Regions from separate parts of the Streptomyces lusitanus genome, predicted to be linked through region 2. Evidence: riboswitches for the same ligand, from Rfam matches in the RefSeq annotation. Region 2 holds a riboswitch; the other holds the start of a gene.
What was found. Region 2 has a riboswitch for glycine ahead of gcvP (aminomethyl-transferring glycine dehydrogenase). Riboswitches for the same ligand answer to the same signal wherever they lie in the genome.
Positions count from the first base shown of each region.

Region 1: linked by a shared signal. The riboswitch ahead of gcvT (glycine cleavage system aminomethyltransferase GcvT) and the one ahead of gcvP (aminomethyl-transferring glycine dehydrogenase) in region 2 are both predicted to bind glycine.

Region 1 covers NZ_JBHRWL010000031.1:63,668-73,021, reverse strand. Annotated here, with positions in the region: gene ACFOSY_RS31570 (L-serine ammonia-lyase) at 1-1,230, opposite strand, end outside; gene glyA (serine hydroxymethyltransferase) at 1,387-2,646, opposite strand; gene gcvH (glycine cleavage system protein GcvH) at 2,660-3,037, opposite strand; gene gcvT (glycine cleavage system aminomethyltransferase GcvT) at 3,174-4,292, opposite strand; glycine riboswitch at 4,329-4,451, opposite strand; glycine riboswitch at 4,452-4,552, opposite strand; gene ACFOSY_RS31550 (AAA family ATPase) at 4,777-5,445, shown strand; gene ACFOSY_RS31545 (enhanced serine sensitivity protein SseB) at 5,497-6,273, shown strand; gene ACFOSY_RS31540 (enhanced serine sensitivity protein SseB C-terminal domain-containing protein) at 6,647-7,429, shown strand; gene ACFOSY_RS31535 (ABC transporter substrate-binding protein) at 7,860-9,354, shown strand, end outside.
Region 2 covers NZ_JBHRWL010000015.1:450,030-459,383, forward strand. Annotated here, with positions in the region: gene gcvP (aminomethyl-transferring glycine dehydrogenase) at 1-2,323, opposite strand, end outside; glycine riboswitch at 2,498-2,593, opposite strand; gene ACFOSY_RS22955 (PRC-barrel domain-containing protein) at 2,707-3,081, shown strand; gene ACFOSY_RS22960 (DNA polymerase IV) at 3,435-4,781, opposite strand; gene ACFOSY_RS22965 (MerR family transcriptional regulator) at 4,864-5,445, opposite strand; gene ACFOSY_RS22970 (bifunctional nuclease family protein) at 5,735-6,208, opposite strand; gene ftsR (transcriptional regulator FtsR) at 6,300-7,040, opposite strand; gene ACFOSY_RS22980 (FHA domain-containing protein) at 7,079-8,005, opposite strand; gene ACFOSY_RS22985 (DUF881 domain-containing protein) at 8,067-9,110, opposite strand; gene ACFOSY_RS22990 (small basic family protein) at 9,116-9,354, opposite strand, start outside.

The DNA of each region.
Region 1 (9,354 bases), on a different contig from region 2:
CATCCGGGCGGCGGTCACCGCCTTCACCGCGGCCATGCCGTTGCGCTCGATGCACGGGATCTGCACCAGGCCCCCCACCGGGTCGCAGGTCAGCCCCAGGTTGTGCTCCATGCCGATCTCGGCCGCGTTCTCCACCTGCTCCGGGGAGCCGCCCAGCACCTCCGCCAGCGCGCCCGCCGCCATCGAGCAGGCGGAGCCCACCTCGCCCTGGCAGCCGACCTCGGCGCCGGAGATGGAGGCGTTCTCCTTGAAGAGCATGCCGATGGCGCCCGCCGCGAGCAGGAAGCGGACCACGCCCTCCTCGTCGGCGCCCGGCACGAAGTTCATGTAGTAGTGCAGGACGGCCGGGATGATGCCGGCCGCGCCGTTGGTCGGCGCCGTGACGACCCGGCCGCCGGCCGCGTTCTCCTCGTTCACCGCCATCGCGTAGAGGGTGATCCACTCCATCGCGAGCGCCTGCGGGTCGCCCTCGGAACGCAGCTTGCGGGCGGTGGTGGCGGCCCGGCGGCGGACCTTCAGGCCGCCCGGCAGGATGCCCTCGCGGGACATGCCCCGCTCCACGCAGGCCCGCATCACGCGCCAGATCTCCAGCAGCCCTTCGCGGATCTCCTCCTCGGTCCGCCAGGCGCGCTCGTTCTCCAGCATCAGCGCGGAGATCGACAGGCCGGTCTCCCGCGTCAGCCGCAGCAGCTCGTCGCCGGTGCGGAAGGGGTACTTCAGGACCGTGTCGTCCAGCACGATGCGGTCCGCGCCCACCGCGTCCTCGTCGACGACGAAACCGCCGCCGACCGAGTAGTAGGTCTTGGCCAGCAGCTCGGCGCCGGCGGCGTCGTACGCCCATAGGGTCATGCCGTTGGCGTGGTAGGGGAGCGCCTTGCGGCGGTGCAGCACCAGGTCGTCGTCGAAGGAGAACGCGATCTCGTGCTCGCCGAGCAGCCGGATCCGGCCGCCGTCCTTGATCTTCTCCACCCGCTCGTCGGCCGACTCCACGTCCACCGTGCGCGGCGAGTCGCCCTCCAGGCCGAGCAGCACCGCCTTGGGCGTGCCGTGGCCGTGCCCGGTGGCGCCGAGGGAGCCGTACAGCTCCGCCCGGACCGAGACGACCGAGTCCAGCAGGTCCTCGTTGCGCAGCCGCCGGGCGAACATCCGGGCCGCCCGCATCGGGCCGACCGTGTGCGAGCTGGACGGGCCGATGCCGATCGAGAACAGGTCGAAGACCGAGATGGCCACGGGAGGACTCCTAAGCGTGTGACGGACGGCGCTGTCCGCCGGGGGAGGGTGGTACAGGGAGCGCGCGGGAGGCGCGCGGCACGGAGCGGGGCACCGCGCCCACTGACCCAGTGTGCGCGATGCCCCGGATGTCCGTACGTACGAAAGCGTACGGAACTACTTCAGACCGGGGTACAGCGGGTGCTTCGCGGCCAGCGCCGCGACCCGGCCCCGGAGCGCCTCGGCGTCGTACGACGGCTTCAGCGCCTCGGCGATCACGTCCGCGACCTCGGCGAAGTCCTCGGCCGTGAAGCCGCGGGTGGCGAGGGCGGGCGTGCCGATGCGCAGGCCCGAGGTGACCATCGGCGGGCGCGGGTCGTTCGGGATCGCGTTCCGGTTGACGGTGATCCCGACCTCGTGGAGCCGGTCCTCGGCCTGCTGGCCGTCCAGCTCGGAGTTCCGCAGGTCGACCAGGACGAGGTGCACGTCGGTGCCGCCGGACAGCACGTCCACGCCCACGGCCTTCACGTCGTCCCGCACCAGACGCTCGGCCAGGATGCGGGCGCCCTCCAGGGTGCGGCGCTGGCGCTCCTTGAAGTCCTCGCTCGCGGCGACCTTGAAGGCGACGGCCTTGGCGGCGACGACGTGCTCCAGCGGACCGCCCTGCTGACCGGGGAACACCGCGGAGTTGATCTTCTTGGCCAGCTCGGCCGTGGAGAGGATCACACCGCCGCGCGGACCGCCGAGGGTCTTGTGGGTGGTGGTGGTCACGACGTGGGCGTGCGGCACCGGGTTCGGGTGCAGGCCCGCGGCGACCAGACCGGCGAAGTGCGCCATGTCGACCATGAGGTACGCGCCGACCTCGTCCGCGATCCGGCGGAACGCGGCGAAGTCCAGCTGACGCGGGTACGCCGACCAGCCGGCGACGATCAGCTTCGGCTTGTTCTCCTTGGCGAGGCGCTCGACCTCGGCCATGTCGACCTGGCCGTCGTCGCCCACGTGGTACGCGACCACGTTGTAGAGCTTGCCGGAGAAGTTGATCTTCATGCCGTGGGTCAGGTGCCCGCCGTGCGCGAGGTTCAGACCCATGATCGTGTCGCCGGGCTTGAGCAGCGCGAACATCGCGGCCGCGTTGGCCTGGGCGCCCGAGTGCGGCTGGACGTTGGCGTGCTCGGCGCCGAACAGCTCCTTCACCCGGTCGATGGCGATCTGCTCGATCACGTCGACGTGCTCGCAGCCGCCGTAGTAGCGGCGGCCGGGGTAGCCCTCGGCGTACTTGTTGGTGAGGACCGAGCCCTGGGCCTCCATGACCGCGACCGGGGCGAAGTTCTCCGAGGCGATCATCTCGAGGGTGGACTGCTGCCGGTGCAGCTCTGCGTCGACCGCGGCGGCCACCGCCGGGTCGAGCTCGTGCAGAGGCGTGTTCAGAAGCGACATGCGGTTAGGCTCCTCAGCCCGCGACGAACGCGTCGTACTCGGCGGCGGACAGCAGGTCGGCCGGCTCCTCGGCGACCCGCACCTTGAACAGCCAGCCGCCCTCGAAGGGGGCCGAGTTCACCAGCGCCGGGTCGTTCACGACGTCCTCGTTGACCTCGGTGACCTCGCCGGAGACGGGGGAGTACAGGTCGCTGACGGACTTGGTGGACTCCAGCTCGCCGCAGGTCTCGCCCGCGCTCACGGTGTCACCGACCTCGGGGAGCTGCACGAAGACCACGTCGCCGAGCGCGTTGGCCGCGTGCTCCGTGATGCCGACCGTCGACACGCCGTCCTCGGCGGCCGACAGCCACTCGTGCTCCTTGCTGTAGCGCAGCTGCTGGGGGTTGCTCATGGCCTGAATTCTCCTGTACGCGGGAAACTGCTGGTGAACGGGGACGGCGCGGAACACGGCCGGACGGGTGGAACGCCCGCGCCGCACACACGCGCGAGAACTGCCGAGGACTGCCCGGAGGCTGTCTACGACGGTGTCACTTCTGCCGCTTGTAGAACGGCAGCGCCACGACGTCGTACGGCTCGTGGCTGCCGCGGATGTCCACGCCGACGCCCTCGGTGCCCGGCTCCGCGTGGCGCGCGTCGACGTAGGCCATGGCGATCGGCCTGCCCAGGGTGGGGGAGGGGGCGCCGGAGGTGACCTCGCCGATCTTCTCGCCGCCGGCCACCACCGCGTACCCGGCGCGCGGCACCCGGCGGCCGTGGGCGACCAGGCCGACCAGGACGCGCGGCGGGTTCTGCGCGGCGCGCTCGGCGGCCTCGGCGAGGGCGGCGCGGCCGACGAAGTCGCCCTCCTTCTCGAACTTCACCACCCGGCCCAGACCGGCGTCGAAGGGCGTCAGCGAGGTGCTCAGCTCGTTGCCGTACAGCGGCATGCCCGCCTCCAGGCGGAGCGTGTCCCGGCAGGACAGGCCGCACGGCACCAGACCGTGGCCCTCGCCCGCCTTGGTCAGCGCCTGCCACAGCTCCACGGCGTGCTCCGGCTTCACGAACAGCTCGAAGCCGTCCTCGCCGGTGTAGCCGGTGCGGGCGATGAGCGCGGGGACCCCGGCCACGGTGCCCGGCAGGCCGGCGTAGTACTTCAGGCCGTCCAGGTCGGCGTCGGTGAGGCTCTGGAGGATCGCCGGGGACTCGGGGCCCTGCACGGCCAGCAGCGCGTACGCGTCGCGGTCGTCGCGCACCTCGGCGTCGAAGCCGTCGGCCCGCTCGGTGAGGGCGTCCAGCACGACCTGGGCGTTGGAGGCGTTGGCCACGACCATGTACTCGGTCTCGCCGAGCCGGTAGACGATCAGGTCGTCCAGGATGCCGCCGTCCTCACGGCAGATCATCGTGTAGCGGGCGCGGCCCGGCTTCACGCCGGAGATGTTGCCCACCAGCGCGTGGTCGAGGAGCGCGGCGGCCCCCGGGCCGGTGACGGTGATCTCGCCCATGTGCGAGAGGTCGAAGAGGCCGGCCCTCGTGCGCACGGCGTTGTGCTCGTCGCGCTCGGAGCCGTAGCGCAGGGGCATGTCCCAGCCGGCGAAGTCGGTCATGGTCGCGCCGAGCGACCGGTGCAGGGCATCGAGCGCGGTGCGACGGGGTTCGGTACTGCTCATCGGTCGGTCTCCCAGGGGGCATGACGGCGAGGTCGTTCCTCCCCATCTGTCATCGGAACCTGAGAGGTTCGCCATGACCACCGGCGGACGGGGGCCAGGACTTGCACCTTGGGTGGGGCAGCCGGAGCACTGCGACGGCGGCCCGCTTTTCAGATGTGCCTCGCCCGCGCGGTAACGGTGCCTGAGAGATTCAAGGGAGGGACTTGCTCCTTCGGCGCCCCGGCGGCACACGGTGCCGGGGACTCTCCCGCGCGGATTCAAACGGCCGGTATGCAGTTAGGCGCGCACATCATTGCACGCATCGCGGGACACCGTCAGGGGGACCCTTGCCGGGGGTGCACCGCTCGTGCAGGCTCGGTCACAGGGAGCTGTGACAGGCCTGTAGCGGTATGAGCACGCAACCGAGAGCGACCCGGCATTACCTTCTCTTTACACGCGGCGGGGACGGGACCTTCATATCCGGCCCCAGGGGAGGACGACCACGGTGAACAGGCCCACGGCGTACGCCGGCACCACAGGCGTCGCGCTGCCCCGGCAGCACGCGCTCCGGGCCGGTGGCGCCCGCGACGCGGCGCCCGCCCCCCTCGTCCAGGATCTGCGCGCCCGCTCCGGCCGCAGCCCGCGCGCCCTGCTCTTCGGCCCCCGTGACCTCGTCGTGGTCACCGGGCTGCCCGGCAGCGGCAAGTCCACGCTGATGCGGCGCGCGGTGCACGACGCCCGCGTCGACTCCCAGGACGCCCGCGACCGCTGGGACCGCCGTATGCCCCGCCTGCTGCCCTACGCGGTCTACCGCCCGCTGGTCCGCCTCGCCCACTACGCGGGACTGCGCCGCGTGCTGCGCTCCGGCCGGCCGGTCGTCGTGCACGACTGCGGCACCCAGGCCTGGGTGCGGCGCTGGCTGGCCCGCGAGGCCCGCCGTCGCGGGGCCGCACTGCATCTGCTGGTGCTGGACGTCCCGGCCGAGGAGGCCCTGGCCGGCCAGCTGGAGCGGGGCCGGGGCGTCTCGCGGTACGCCTTCCGGCGGCACCGCACCGCGTGCGGCCGGCTGCTGGAGGCGGTGGAGTCCGGCCGGGTGCCGGCGGGCTGCGCCTCGGCGGTGCTCGTCGACCGGGACGCCGCGGACGCCCTGCGCCGGATCGGCTTCGCCGGCTGACCGGCTAGCCTTTCCGCCAAGCAGTGGTACCAGGCAGACGGTGGGCGACAGATGGACTTCCCGGCGGACATCCCGGACCGGACGCACTTCCACCCGCACGGCGGGTGGCCCGGCAACGAACTGGAGGAGGCGCTCTCCGCCTCCCTCGGCGTCCCCTCGGCGGGGGCACGGATCGTCGAGGTGCTCGGCCGCAGCTTCCTGTGGGTGCCCCTGCCCAACGGCGGCGGCCCGCACAGCGGCCCCCTCGACCTGCCCACCATGGACCTGGACGGCCAGGTGTACGTGCCGGTCTTCAGCTCCGAGGAGCAGTTCCGCCAGGTCGTCGGCTCCCACATGGGCTGCACCATCGCGCCCGCCGTGGAGTTCGCCCGCGGACTGCCCCCGCAGGCCGGCATCGTGGTCAACCCGGGCGGCACGGTCGCCGTCCCGCTGCCGCCGGCCGCGGTGGCCGACCTGTGCCGGGCCGGGCGCTCCCCGCTGGACGGCCCGGCGGGCGGCGGCCGGGTCCGGCTGTTCGAACCGGACTGGCAGGACGACCCGGTGGACTTCCTCGCCGCCGCCTCCCAGGAGTTCGAGGCCCTCGGGGTGGTGGCGACCGCCCGCCGCTGCCTGGCCGCCATCGAGACGGCCGACCCGGTGCTGTTCGTCGGCGTGGAGCTGCTGCACTGGGAGGGCGACCCCCGCGCGCTGCCGCTGGACGCCCTCGGCCGCGCCCTGGGCCGCAGCCCCGCCCGCTGGCCGGTCAACCTCGTCGTCCTCGACGTGGCCCAGGACCCGGTCGCCGACTGGCTGCGCCACAAGGTCCGCCCCTTCTACCAGCGCGCCTGACGCGCCCGCCCGATCCGCCGCCAGGGCCTTTCGTTCGGATCAGGCCGACCGTGAAGCGCGGTGCCCCGTCGACCGGCCCGGACCGGGTCCGGGGCGTGCAGCCGCAAGGCGGAGGAGGGCGTCAACGCGATGGGGGCCCCGCCCGCACGGGCGCAGTCGAGCGTGGGGGAGTTGGCAACCGACGACAACGCCGCTGGGGGTGCTCACGCCCGTTCAGGGCGGTGGGGGAGTGCGTGCCAGGCCACCGACGCCGGGGTGATCCGAACGAGAGGCCTCATCGCCCGCCTTCCGGCACTGACCGCAGACCGGCGGTGGCCGTCGGCTTAAGCTAGGGGCATTGGCCGGCAGGGTGTTGTACGGAGGGGCGATACAAGTGAGCGCTGGCACCGCGGCGGCCGGACAGGTCGAGCACATGCTGCGCCAGGTGACGCCCGGGCGTTACGACGCCTACGAGGCCTTGCTGCGCGCCCTCGCCACCCCCTCGTCCGGCCGGGTCTGGATGCTGCTCTGGCACGGCCAGGCCGGCTCGCCCGACGCCCAGTACGGGACCATGGAGGTCGAAGGGCACGGCTACGCGCCCTGCGTGACCTCCGCCCAGGAGCTGTCCGCCAGCGGCTGGAACCGCTCGTACGAGGTGGTCGACGGCCTGGAGGTGGCCCGCGCGCTCTACCCGGACCGCTACGGCCTCTGGCTCAACCCGCACGCGCCCGGCGGCGGCGTCGGCATCCCCTGGCTGGACCTGCGCCGTATCGCCGGCGGACTCGACCAGCAGCCCGCAGGGCCGCTGCGGCTGTCCGAACCGGCCATCGAGATCCCGCAGTTCTACGCCCTTCTCGCGCAGAACGCCCACCGCACCCCGGCCGTGCGCGCGCTGCGCCGCGCCTGGGTGCAGCCGGCCCTCGGCGCCCCGTACCTCGCCATCGGCCTGGACGTCTACGACACCTCGCCGCCCGCCGTGGAGTCGGTGCGGGCGATGATGCGGCAGTCGCTGTCCGCGGTGCCCGACGGGCTGCCCGTCTCCACCGTCGCCATGGCCGACGCGCACGACCCCGTGGCGATGTGGCTGCGCGTCAACGCGCGCCCCTTCTACGACCGTGAGGCGCACGCCCCGGCCCCCGCCACGGGCTACGGCTATCCGCCCGCGCACCGCCTCTGACCGGTGGGTCTTCCCGATGCCCCCGGCGGCTGACCCGCTGCCGGGGGTTTCCCGTACGGTGACGCAGCGTGACCGTGTCCAGAATATGGACAGGGGTGGCCATCGGGGCTTCCGTTCTGAGTCGTCCACCGCTGATTTTGCGTCAGATTCCGGCGAGTGCGGTCAGCTACCTCTCGTTGACCGCCTGTCACCTGCGCTTTCACCGCGTCTCCACGTCATCCCGGGCCTCATGAGCGGCACTTGTGAGGGCGTCAGATGTGTCCGGAGCGTTAAATCGACGCGCTGGGACGCCGGAACAGTCCCTTATGTCAAGTGTTCAGATCTCAGGTAGGTATCACCGCTATCCGGACTGTTCCTGACTCACTGCGAACGTCTGTAGTGTTCGGCCGGTCAAGATGCATCCACATAGCGGACCCGGAGTGGCCCCAGTATGCGCATATTCAAGACCCGAGCCGCTCGGGCGATCACGGCCGCGGTCGCGGTCGGTCTGATCGCCACGGGCTGCGCCAGCGAGCGGGACAGCGACAACGAGAGCGGCGGCGCGAAGGACACCTTCGTGTTCGCCGGTGCAGGCGACCCGGGCTCCCTGGACCCTGCCCTCGCGAGTGACGGTGAAACCTTCCGTGTGACCCGCCAGGCGTTCGAGGCCCTCCTCGAGCACGAGCCCGGCGGAACCAAGCTGGTCGGCGGCCTCGCCGAGACCTGGTCGAGCAACGACGCGGGTACCGTCTGGACCTTCAACCTCCGCAAGGGCGTGAAGTTCCACGACGGCGAGGCGTTCAACGCCGCCGCGGTCTGCGCCAACTACGACCACTGGTTCAACTGGAAGGGCACCTACCAGTCGAGCGCGGTCTCCTACTACTGGCAGACCGTCATGGGCGGGTTCGCGAAGAACGAGGACCCGGAGACGCCCGAGGCCAACTACAAGAGCTGCACGGCCAAGGACGAGAACACCGCCGTCATCGAGGTCAAGAAGCCCACCGCCAACCTCCCCGGCGGCTTCTCGCTGAACGCCCTCGCCATCCACTCGCCGAAGGCGATCAAGGAGTACGAGAAGCAGGAGGCGACCGCCAAGGGCGACGCCATCACGTACCCCAAGTACAGCCAGGAGGCCGGCACGGTCGCCGGCACCGGCCCGTACAAGATCGTCAAGTGGAACAAGGGCAACAAGGAAGTCACCCTCGAGCGCTTCGACGACTACTGGGGCGAGAAGGCCAAGATCAAGAACCTGGTCTTCCGTACCATCGACACCGAGGAGGGCCGCCGCCAGGCGCTCCAGGCCGGTGACATCGACGGCTACGACCTCGTCGCCCCGGCCGACGTCAAGACCCTGGAGAACGAGGGCTACGTCGTCCCGACCCGTGGTGTCTTCAACCTCTTCTACGTGGGCATGAGCCAGTCGGCGAACCCGGCCCTGAAGAAGAAGGAAGTCCGCCAGGCGATCGCGCAGGCGATCGACAAGGAGAACCTGGTCAAGACCCAGCTGCCCGAGGGCGGCAAGGTGGCCGACCAGTTCATGCCGGACACGATCGCGGGCTACTCCAAGAACGTCACGCAGTACCCGTACGACCCCGCCAAGGCCAAGCAGCTGCTGAAGAAGGCCGGCGCGCAGAACCTGACCATCGAGTTCTGCTACCCGACCGAGGTCACCCGCCCGTACATGCCTGCCCCGCAGGACCTGTTCGAGCTGATGAAGGCCGACCTGGAGAAGGCCGGCATCAAGGTCAAGCCGAAGGCCATGAAGTGGGCCCCGGACTACCTGGACGCCACCGAGGCCGGTTCCTGCGCCCTGCACATGCTCGGCTGGACCGGTGACTTCAACGACGGCTACAACTTCATCGGCACCTGGTTCGCCGAGTACGACAAGCAGTGGGGCTTCCGGGACAAGAAGGTCTTCGACGCCGTGAACGCCGGCTCGAAGCTGG
Region 2 (9,354 bases):
CCATCAGCCGGACGTACGCCCAGGAGATGGGCAGGATGCCCGCCGAGCCCCACGGCGCGGCCGAGATGGGCCCGACGCCCGTCTCCGGTCCGGCCTCCGGCTGGAGCGGGTGGTTCGGCAGGTACGGGGCGAGGTGGGCGCGCACGCCGACCGGGCCGACGCCGGGACCGCCGCCGCCGTGCGGGATGCAGAACGTCTTGTGCAGGTTCAGGTGGGAGACGTCGCCGCCGAAGTGGCCGGGCTTGGCCAGGCCGACCAGGGCGTTGAGGTTGGCGCCGTCGACGTACACCTGGCCGCCGGCCTCGTGGACCTGGGCGCAGATGTCGGCGACGTGCTCCTCGAAGACGCCGTGCGTCGACGGGTAGGTGATCATCAGCACGGCCAGCTCGTCGCGGTGCTGCTCGATCTTGGCGCGCAGGTCCTCGACGTCGATCTCGCCGTCGTCGGACGTCCTGACGACGACGACCTTCATGCCGGCCATCACGGCGGACGCGGCGTTGGTGCCGTGCGCGGAGGACGGGATCAGGCAGACGATGCGCTGTTCGTCGCCGTTGGCGCGGTGGTAACCGCGTACGGCGAGCAGACCGGCCAGCTCGCCCTGGGAACCGGCGTTGGGCTGGAGGGACACCTTGTCGTAGCCGGTGACCTCGGCGAGACGTTCCTCCAGCTCGTGGATGAGCGTGAGGTAGCCCTGCGCCTGCTCGGCGGGCGCGAAGGGGTGCAGCTGGCCGAACTCGGGCCAGGTGACCGGCTCCATCTCGGTGGTCGCGTTGAGCTTCATGGTGCAGGAGCCCAGCGGGATCATGCCGCGGTCGAGCGCGTAGTCGCGGTCGGCGAGGCGGCGCAGGTAGCGCAGCATGGCCGTCTCGGAGCGGTGCTGGTGGAACACCGGGTGGGTCAGGTAGTCGTCGGTGCGCAGCAGCGCGTCCGGCAGGGCGTCCGCCGCGGCGGCGTCCAGGGCTGCGACGTCGGCCTCGACGCCGAAGGCGCGCCAGACGGCGGCGAGCTGGTCGCGGGTGGTGGTCTCGTCGCAGGCGAGGGAGACGGTGTCCGCGTCGACGAGGCGCAGGTTCACCCCGTGGTCGCGGGCGGCAGTGACGACCTCGGCGGCCCGGCCGGCGACCCGCACGGTGAGGGTGTCGAAGTAGGAGCCGTGGACGATCTCGGCGCCGCCGGAGCGCAGCCCCTCGGCGAGGATCGCGGCGTAGCGGTGGGTGCGCCGGGCGATGGTCCGCAGGCCCTCGGGGCCGTGGTACACGGCGTACATACCGGCCATGACGGCGAGCAGCACCTGCGCGGTGCAGATGTTGCTGGTGGCCTTCTCACGGCGGATGTGCTGCTCACGGGTCTGGAGCGCCAGGCGGTACGCCTTGTGGCCGTCGGCGTCGACGGAGACGCCGACAAGGCGGCCGGGCAGGCTCCGGGCCATCTTGTCCTGGACGGCCATGTAGCCGGCGTGCGGACCGCCGAAGCCCATCGGGACGCCGAAGCGCTGCGTGGTGCCGACCGCGATGTCCGCGCCCAGCTCGCCGGGGGACTTCAGCAGGGTCAGGGCGAGCAGATCGGCGGCGACGGTGACGAGAGCACCGCGCTCGTGCGCCTGGTCGATGACCGGCTTGATGTCACGGACGGCGCCGGACGCGCCCGGGTACTGGATCAGGACGCCGTTGATCTCCCGGCCGTCGAGCTCGGCGGGGATGCCGTCGCTCAGGTCGGCGACGACGACCTCCACGCCGGTCGGCTCGGCGCGGGTCTCGATGACGGCGACGGTCTGCGGCAGCGCGTCCGCGTCGACCAGGAAGAGGCCCTTCTTGTTCTTGCCCATGCGCCGGGACAGCGCCATCGCCTCGGCGGCCGCGGTGCCCTCGTCGAGCAGGGAGGCGCCGGACGTGGGCAGGCCGGTGAGGTCGGCGACCATCGTCTGGAAGTTCAGCAGCGCCTCGAGCCGGCCCTGCGAGATCTCCGGCTGGTACGGCGTGTACGCCGTGTACCAGGCGGGGTTCTCCATGACGTTGCGCAGGATCACCGGCGGGGTGAAGGTGCCGTAGTAGCCCAGGCCGATCATGGAGCCGAGGACCTGGTTGCGGCCGGCGAGGTCGCGCAGCTCGGCGAGCACCTCGGCCTCGCTGCGGGCGCCGGGCAGGTCCAGCGCGTCGGCGTTCTTGATCACGTCGGGCACGGCGGCGGCGGTCAGCTCGTCGAGCGAGCCGTAGCCCACCTGGGCCAGCATCTTCGCCCGGGCTTCGTGGTCGGGGCCGATGTGGCGCTGCTCGAAGGGGATTCCCTGTTCGAGCTCGGAGAGCGGGGTACGGGGGGCAGTCATTGAGGAGGCCTCCTGGTCCGACGACCTTCGAGGGGCACCACGACACGGGTGCCCGGACGGCCTCCCCCTCTGTCATCTCAACCTGAGAGTTTCACCGGCACGCCTGGGGCGGACCGGTTTTCACCGTCGGTGAGAGCGGAAGCCGTCGACACCCGCCCTGCTTTCCAGAGTGACCTCGTCCGTGCGGTACGTGTGCCTGAGAGATTCCGGGGAGGATTTGCTCCTTCGGCGCCTCCGGTGGTGCCTGGAGGACTCTCCCGCACGGGGTCAGCAGCCGTTGTCAGCGTACCAGCGAGGTCCGGACCCCGGCTTTCGAGTGGCCGTTCCGCCGATTGTGCCTTTTTGTGGTGCTTACGGATGAGTTTGCGAGGAGTGGAGGGCCTGTGCAGACCGACATCGACCCGCGTCACCTCATCGGCCGCAAGGCGTACGACCGCAACGGCACGCGCATCGGGACGATCGACGAGGTCTACCTCGACGACGCCACCGGTGTGCCGGAGTGGGCGGCGATACGCACCGGCCTGTTCAGCCGGGACGCCTTCGTGCCCCTGGAACCCAGCGAGCTGGTCGACGGGGCGCTGCACGTGCCGTTCGAACGGTCCCTCATCAAGGACGCCCCCGACTTCGGCGTCGGCCGCCATCTGTCGCCGGAGCAGGAGCTCCAGCTGTACCACCACTACGGCCTGGACGTGGGCTCCCCGCCCCCGCTCCCCGACCACGACTTCGGCAAGCTGGCAGGCCAGGAGGAACACACCTGACACCCGGCCACCCCGCGCCCCTTCAGGGGCGCGGGGAGGCTGGCGCCCCTTCAGGGGCGCGGGGAAGCTGGCGCCCCTTCAGGGGCGCGGGGAAGCTGGCGCCCCTTCAGGGGCGCGGGGAACTGCGCGCTCAGCCCCCGCCCTCGGCCCGCCGACAACGACACCGAACCCACCCGGCCCGGGAACCACGGGCACCGAACACCCCGTGACAGCCACACCCCAAAGGGGCGCGGGGAACTGCGCGCTCAGCCCCCGCCCTCGGCCCGCCGACAACGACGCCGAACCCACCCGGCCCAGGGCTCACGGGGTGCAAACCGCCCCGTGACAGCCACAGCCCAGCCGGCAGGCTCACCTCACCCCACCCCCTCCACCAACGGCAACGGCTCCGCCGCCTCAAGCGCCGGGTCGTCGACCCAGAACGTCTTCACCCGGCCCGGCGCCGACACGGGCGTCTCGAAGCGAACCGTCACACGGCCCAGCCCACTGCCCTGCACCCACCCGTGCCCGTACTCGGCGTGCCGGACGTCGCACCCCGCGGGCCAGCGCCGTTCGGCGGGTTCCTCAGGGCGGGCCTCGGAGGCCGGCTCAGGTTCCTCACCCTCCCGCGCCGCGTCCTCCCCCGTACCCCCCGCCGCCTGGGCGAACAGATCCTCCTGCGTGTAGTCGGCCAGCCCGCTGACCCCGACGCCGAGCAGCCGTACGCCGCCCGTGGTGTCCACCGAGTCCAGGAGCCGCGCCGCCGCCTCCCGGACGACCGCCGGGTCGTCGGTGGGCCCCCGCAGCGTCTCGGACCGGGTCAGCGTGGAGAAGTCGTACCGCCGGACCTTCAGCACGATCGTGCGGCCGGACAGGCCGGCCCCGCGCAGCCGGCGCACGCAGCGGTCCGCGAGCCGCGCCACCTCCGTGCCGACCCGCACCCGGTCGTGGATGTCCACGTCGTACGTGTCCTCGACGGACACCGACTTCGTCTCGCGCTCGGCGACGACGGGCCGGTCGTCGCGGGCCAGCGCCATCGCGTACAGCGCGTGCCCGTGGGCCTTGCCCAGCAGCCGCACCAGCTCGTCCTCGCCCGCCTCGGCGATCTCACCGACCGTGTGGATGCCGGCCCGCCGCAGATGATCACCGGTGGCGGGTCCGACGCCCGGGAGGGTCCGCACCGGCATCGGCTCGAGCATCGCCCGCTCGGTCCCGGGCTCGATCACGACGAGCCCGTCCGGCTTCGCCTGCTCCGAGGCGATCTTCGCCAGCATCTTGGAGGCGGCCAGCCCCACGGAGCCGGTCAGTCCGGTGACCGCCCGGATGTCGGCGCGCAGCTTCGTGCCGACGAGCCGCGCCGACCGCTCGTCCCACGCCGTGCCCCCGGCCTCCAGGTCGACGAACGCCTCGTCGAGGCTGAGCGGCTCCACCAGCGGCGACAGGGCGCGCAGCAGCGCCATCACCTGGTCGCTGATCGAGCGGTACAGCGCGAACCGGGGCACCAGATACGCGGCGTTCGGCGCGAGCCGCCGCGCCTGGGACATGGGCATCGCCGAGTGCACGCCGAGGACGCGGGCCTCGTAGGAGGCGGTGGCGACCACACCACGGGGCCCGAGTCCTCCCACGATCACGGCCTTGCCGCGCAGACTCGGCTTCGACGCCTGCTCCACCGAGGCGTAGAAGGCATCCATGTCGAGATGCAGGATCGTGGGAGCGGATCTCACGTCTCCGATGCTGCCCTATGCCACTGACAACGCCCTCGTCGGACCGCGCCCCGGGCGGCACGGCCGCGCAGGAACCGCGGTCTCAGACCGCGCGGTTCCTGCGGCGGGCCAGCTCGTCCATCGGGTTGTGCCCGATCAACGTCTCGCCGGTGTCGACGCGCTCGCCGTGCAACTGCGACAGGGCGCTCTCGACGTCCCGCCACACCACGCCCACGGCGATGCCGAAGACGCCCTGGCCGCCCTGGAGCAGGGCGTGGACCTCGTCGGGCGAGGTGCACTCGTAGACCGTGGCGCCGTCGCTCATCAGCGTCATGCGCTCCAGGTCGTCGAAGCCGCGCTCGCGCAGATGCTGGACGGCGGTGCGGATGTTCTGCAGGGACACACCGGTGTCCAGGAACCGCTTCACGATCTTCAGCACGACGACGTCGCGGAAGCTGTACAGCCGCTGCGTGCCCGACCCCTGGGCGGGGCGCACGCTCGGCTCGACCAGGCCCGTGCGCGCCCAGTAGTCGAGCTGGCGGTAGGTGATGCCGGCCGCGGCGCAGGCCGTGGGCCCCCGGTAGCCGATCTCCTCGGTCGCCATGGCCACCGCCCCTCCACCGCTCGGCACGGCCGTCGGTCGCTGCGGAGCGGGATCGATCGCACCGCCCCGCGCGGGATGCACCCCGCCCGGGCGGAGCGGAAAGCTCTGGGGAGGATACGGCCCGCCCGCCCCGAAAACGCGTCCGGGGGCACCCCCAGCCGTACCGTCGCCGCTGCTTCTCACGCCGACCTCCGTCCTTGACCTGCCTCCTCGACGGTAGGCAGTCACCAAGGGTGCGTCAACGATCGCCACACTCGGCACGCCGAGTGATAATCACCCTAAGAGTGGTTTCCCGTGCCCCGTCGCGGGGAAAGGCTAGCCGAATGTGCCCGGCGCGGGCCGCGACCGCCGCCGAGGCCCAGGGAAACACTCACTGGTTGCTGGTCCCGAAGTCCTCCGGCGAGATCTGGTCGAGGAACTCGCGGAACTTCTCCACCTCGTCCTCCTGCTCGTCCGGAATGGCGATACCGGCGTCGTCCAGCACCGTGTCGCTTCCGTAGATCGGGGTCCCGGTCCGCAGGGCGAGCGCTATGGCGTCGGAGGGCCGGGCGCTCACCTCGACACCGCTGGCGAAGACCAGCTCGGCGTAGAAGACACCTTCCCTCAGGTCGGTGATGCGCACTTCCGTGAGCTCCTGTCCCACGGCCTCCAGCACGTCCTTGAACAGGTCGTGGGTCAGCGGCCGTGCGGGCGCCATGCCCTGCTGGGCGAAGGCGATGGCCGTGGCCTCCCCGGGGCCGATCCAGATGGGGAGGTAGCGGTCGCCGCCCACTTCACGCAACAGCACGATCGGTTGGTTGGAGGGCATTTCGACCCGGACACCTACGACATCGAGCTCGTTCACACAGCAACCCTAGGCCGTGCCCGGGACGTTTGGGTAGTCGGGCCGGGATCGGGTGGCCGATCCGGCCGCGCCGTGCTGCCCTCTGCCGCCCTCAGGGCAGCCGCACCCCGAGCGCCGACCGCACCAGCGCCGCGTGCAGCTTCATGGTGAGACCGGCCAGCTCCCTGGTGCGGTCCTCGGCGTGCGCCCTGGTCTGCGGGTTGCGGTGCCGCCGCAGCGGCGCCACGACCTGCTCCACCAGCCCGGCCTCCCGCTCGGCGGCCGCCTTCATGGCCCGCAGATGGCGCGGCTCGATCCCGTACCGGCCGAGCTCCGTGAGCAGCCCGGCGACGGTGACCGCCTCCGCGTCGTACACCCCGTCCCCCACCGGGACGAGCAGTCCGTACGACTCCCACTCGGCGAGCCGCTGCTCGTCCACCCCGGCGGCGGCGAGCAGCCGGCTGCGTCCGATACGGGCCGCGGCCGGCGTGTCCGCGCCGCTCTCGGCGGGGTCCTCGCCGTCACCCGGACGGCTCAGCGTCGGCAGGGGCACGGCCGCGCCGCGCTCCATGGCCGCCAGATGCTCCCGGATCACCTTGAGCGGCAGGTAGTGGTCGCGCTGCATGCGCAGCACATGGCCGAGGCGCTCGACGTCCTCGGCGCTGAACTTGCGGTACCCCGACGGGGTGCGGCGCGGCTCGACCAGCCCTTCCGACTCCAAGAAGCGGATCTTGGAGATGGTGACCTCGGGGAACTCCTCGCGCAGCACGTTCAGCACCGCACCGATGCTCATCAGTCCGGTGTCCGTGGCGGCGGCGCCGTCGCCGGCACCGCCGCTCGGTGTCTGCAGCATGGACCCTTCCTGGAGTCCCCGGGGCCTAGCCGGGGAGGTCAGTAGCTCCGCTGACTCGCGTAGAAGACCAGCCGGTACTTGCCGATCTGCACCTCGTCGCCGTTGGCCAGGGCGACCTGGTCGATCCGCTCGCGGTTGACGTACGTGCCGTTCAGGCTGCCGACGTCGGCGACCGTGAACGAGCCGTCCGGGCTGCGGCGGAACTCCACATGGCGGCGGGAGACCGTCACGTCGTCGAGGAAGATGTCGCTCTGCGGGTGACGCCCGGCCGTCGTCAGGTCGCCGTCCAGCAGGAAGCGGCTGCCCGAGTTCGGGCCGCGGCGCACGACCAGCAGGGCGGAGCCCACCGGCAGCGCGTCGACGGCGGCCTGCGCCTCCGGGGAGAGCGCGGGCACCTGGGTCTGCCCCGTGGCCTCGGCGTCGTAGGCCTCGAGACCGGAGATGGAGATCGTGGACGTCGTCTCGGAGGGGCGCTCCGGGGTGACGCCCGGCTTCAGCGGCGCACCGCAGTTGGAACAGAAGCGGCTGTTCTCCGCGTTGCGGTTGCCGCACCTCGAACACACCAGGGCCGACATGGACGGATCCTCCTGCCGCGGCTGCCCGCCAGGGGCGTGGGACGCGTACGGGCCGGAGAACCCTCCGCCCGCACCGGGGCTCGACGGCTGTCCAGAACCTATGCCGCCCGGCTGCGCAGGGTCAACGGAGGCCCCGCCCGCCTCGTCCCGGAACAGCGGACGCTGGTCGTCCGCACCGGGCTGTGCGCGGTGACGAGCGGTGGCGCTGTCGCCGTCCTCTCGCCGCGCGCTCTTGCCGAACAACTTCCCAAACAACTTCACGGGCGATTCCCCTTGACCGAAACAGACCCGCCCGTGGGGCAGGACGAACCCTGACTGAACACATTGGCCGACCCGGACATCTTCACAACGTCCGCCTCCGCCAGACAGTTTCCACCACGCACCACCCATTCGGTGCGCCGACCCCCCGCAACCTCATGCCCTGGCCGGACGACCCCCATGCACCCCCGGTTCACCGGGAGGACGACCGAGCGTAGTCAGGCCGCTTCGGCGCTCGCAAGGCGTCCACAACGATCTTGTCCGCCCGCTCCACGGTAACGGTGGCCTGTTCCTTCTCGAGCGTCTGCACCACGCCTCCGGGGATGTTGAGCGCCGGCTCCAGGTCCTGCGGCTTGCCGATGACCTTGAAACGATACGGGGACTTGATCTTGTTCCCGTCCACCGAGACTCCGCCGTCCGCGTCCGACAGATACGTGCCGGCCACCACCCGGACCCCGTTCACCTGGATCGCCTCCGCGCCCGCGGCGCGCAGCTCCTGGATGGCGTCGAGCAGCATGTCCGACTCGACCGTCCCCTTCGTGTCCTCGATGGTCATCTCGATGCCGGGCCCCTGGGCGGCCACGGTGCCCGCGAGGACGCCGAGTTGCCGTTCCTTCTCGATCGTCTGCCTGCGCGCCTCCTCGGCCTGGTCGGAGCTGTTCTCCAGCTCCTCCCGCTGCTTCTCGAGACCCTGCTTCTCGTCTTCAAGACGCTCGGTACGGTCGTCGAGTTCATCGAGGATGCGTACAAGATCCTCCTGGCGTGCGCCGCGCAGCGCGCTGTCGGTGTCGCTGGTGGAGGCGACCTGGACGGCGAGGCCGAACCCGAGGCCGGACAGCAGGAGGGCGACGATGAGTTGGGCCCGGGTCACGCGCGGCGGCCACAGCCCGTTCACGAGCCGCTGCCGCCCGGTCAGCGCTGGCTCGCCCGGCTCGTCGGCGGCGGGCGCCACGCTGCTCTCAGGCGCCTGGGGTGCCTGAGGGGACACGGGAGCCTCAGGGGTCTTGGGTGCTTGAGACGCATGAGACCCGTGGTGTGCGTGGTGTGCGTGGTGCGCCGGACTCGCGCCGGTCGTCCCGGACGCGGTCCGCGGGGCGGGCGGCGGCACCTCCGCGGGCAGTTCCCGGCGCAGCCCGGCCGGGGGCGGCGTGCCGGGGGCGGACTCGGGAGTCTCGGGGGCGGACCGGGGCGGGGTGACCGCCGGGCGCGTGGTCTCGGGCTGTTCGCGTTCGCTCATCGGCCTCACGCCCGGAACACGTGGCGGCGGATCGCCGCGGCGTTGGAGAAGATGCGGATGCCGAGGACGACCACCACACCCGTGGACAGCTGCGCCCCGACGCCCAGCTTGTCGCCGAGGAACACGATCAGCGCGGCCACGACGACGTTCGACAGGAACGACACCACGAAGACCTTGTCGTCGAAGATCCCGTCGAGCATGGCCCGCAGACCGCCGAACACGGCGTCCAGCGCGGCGACGACGG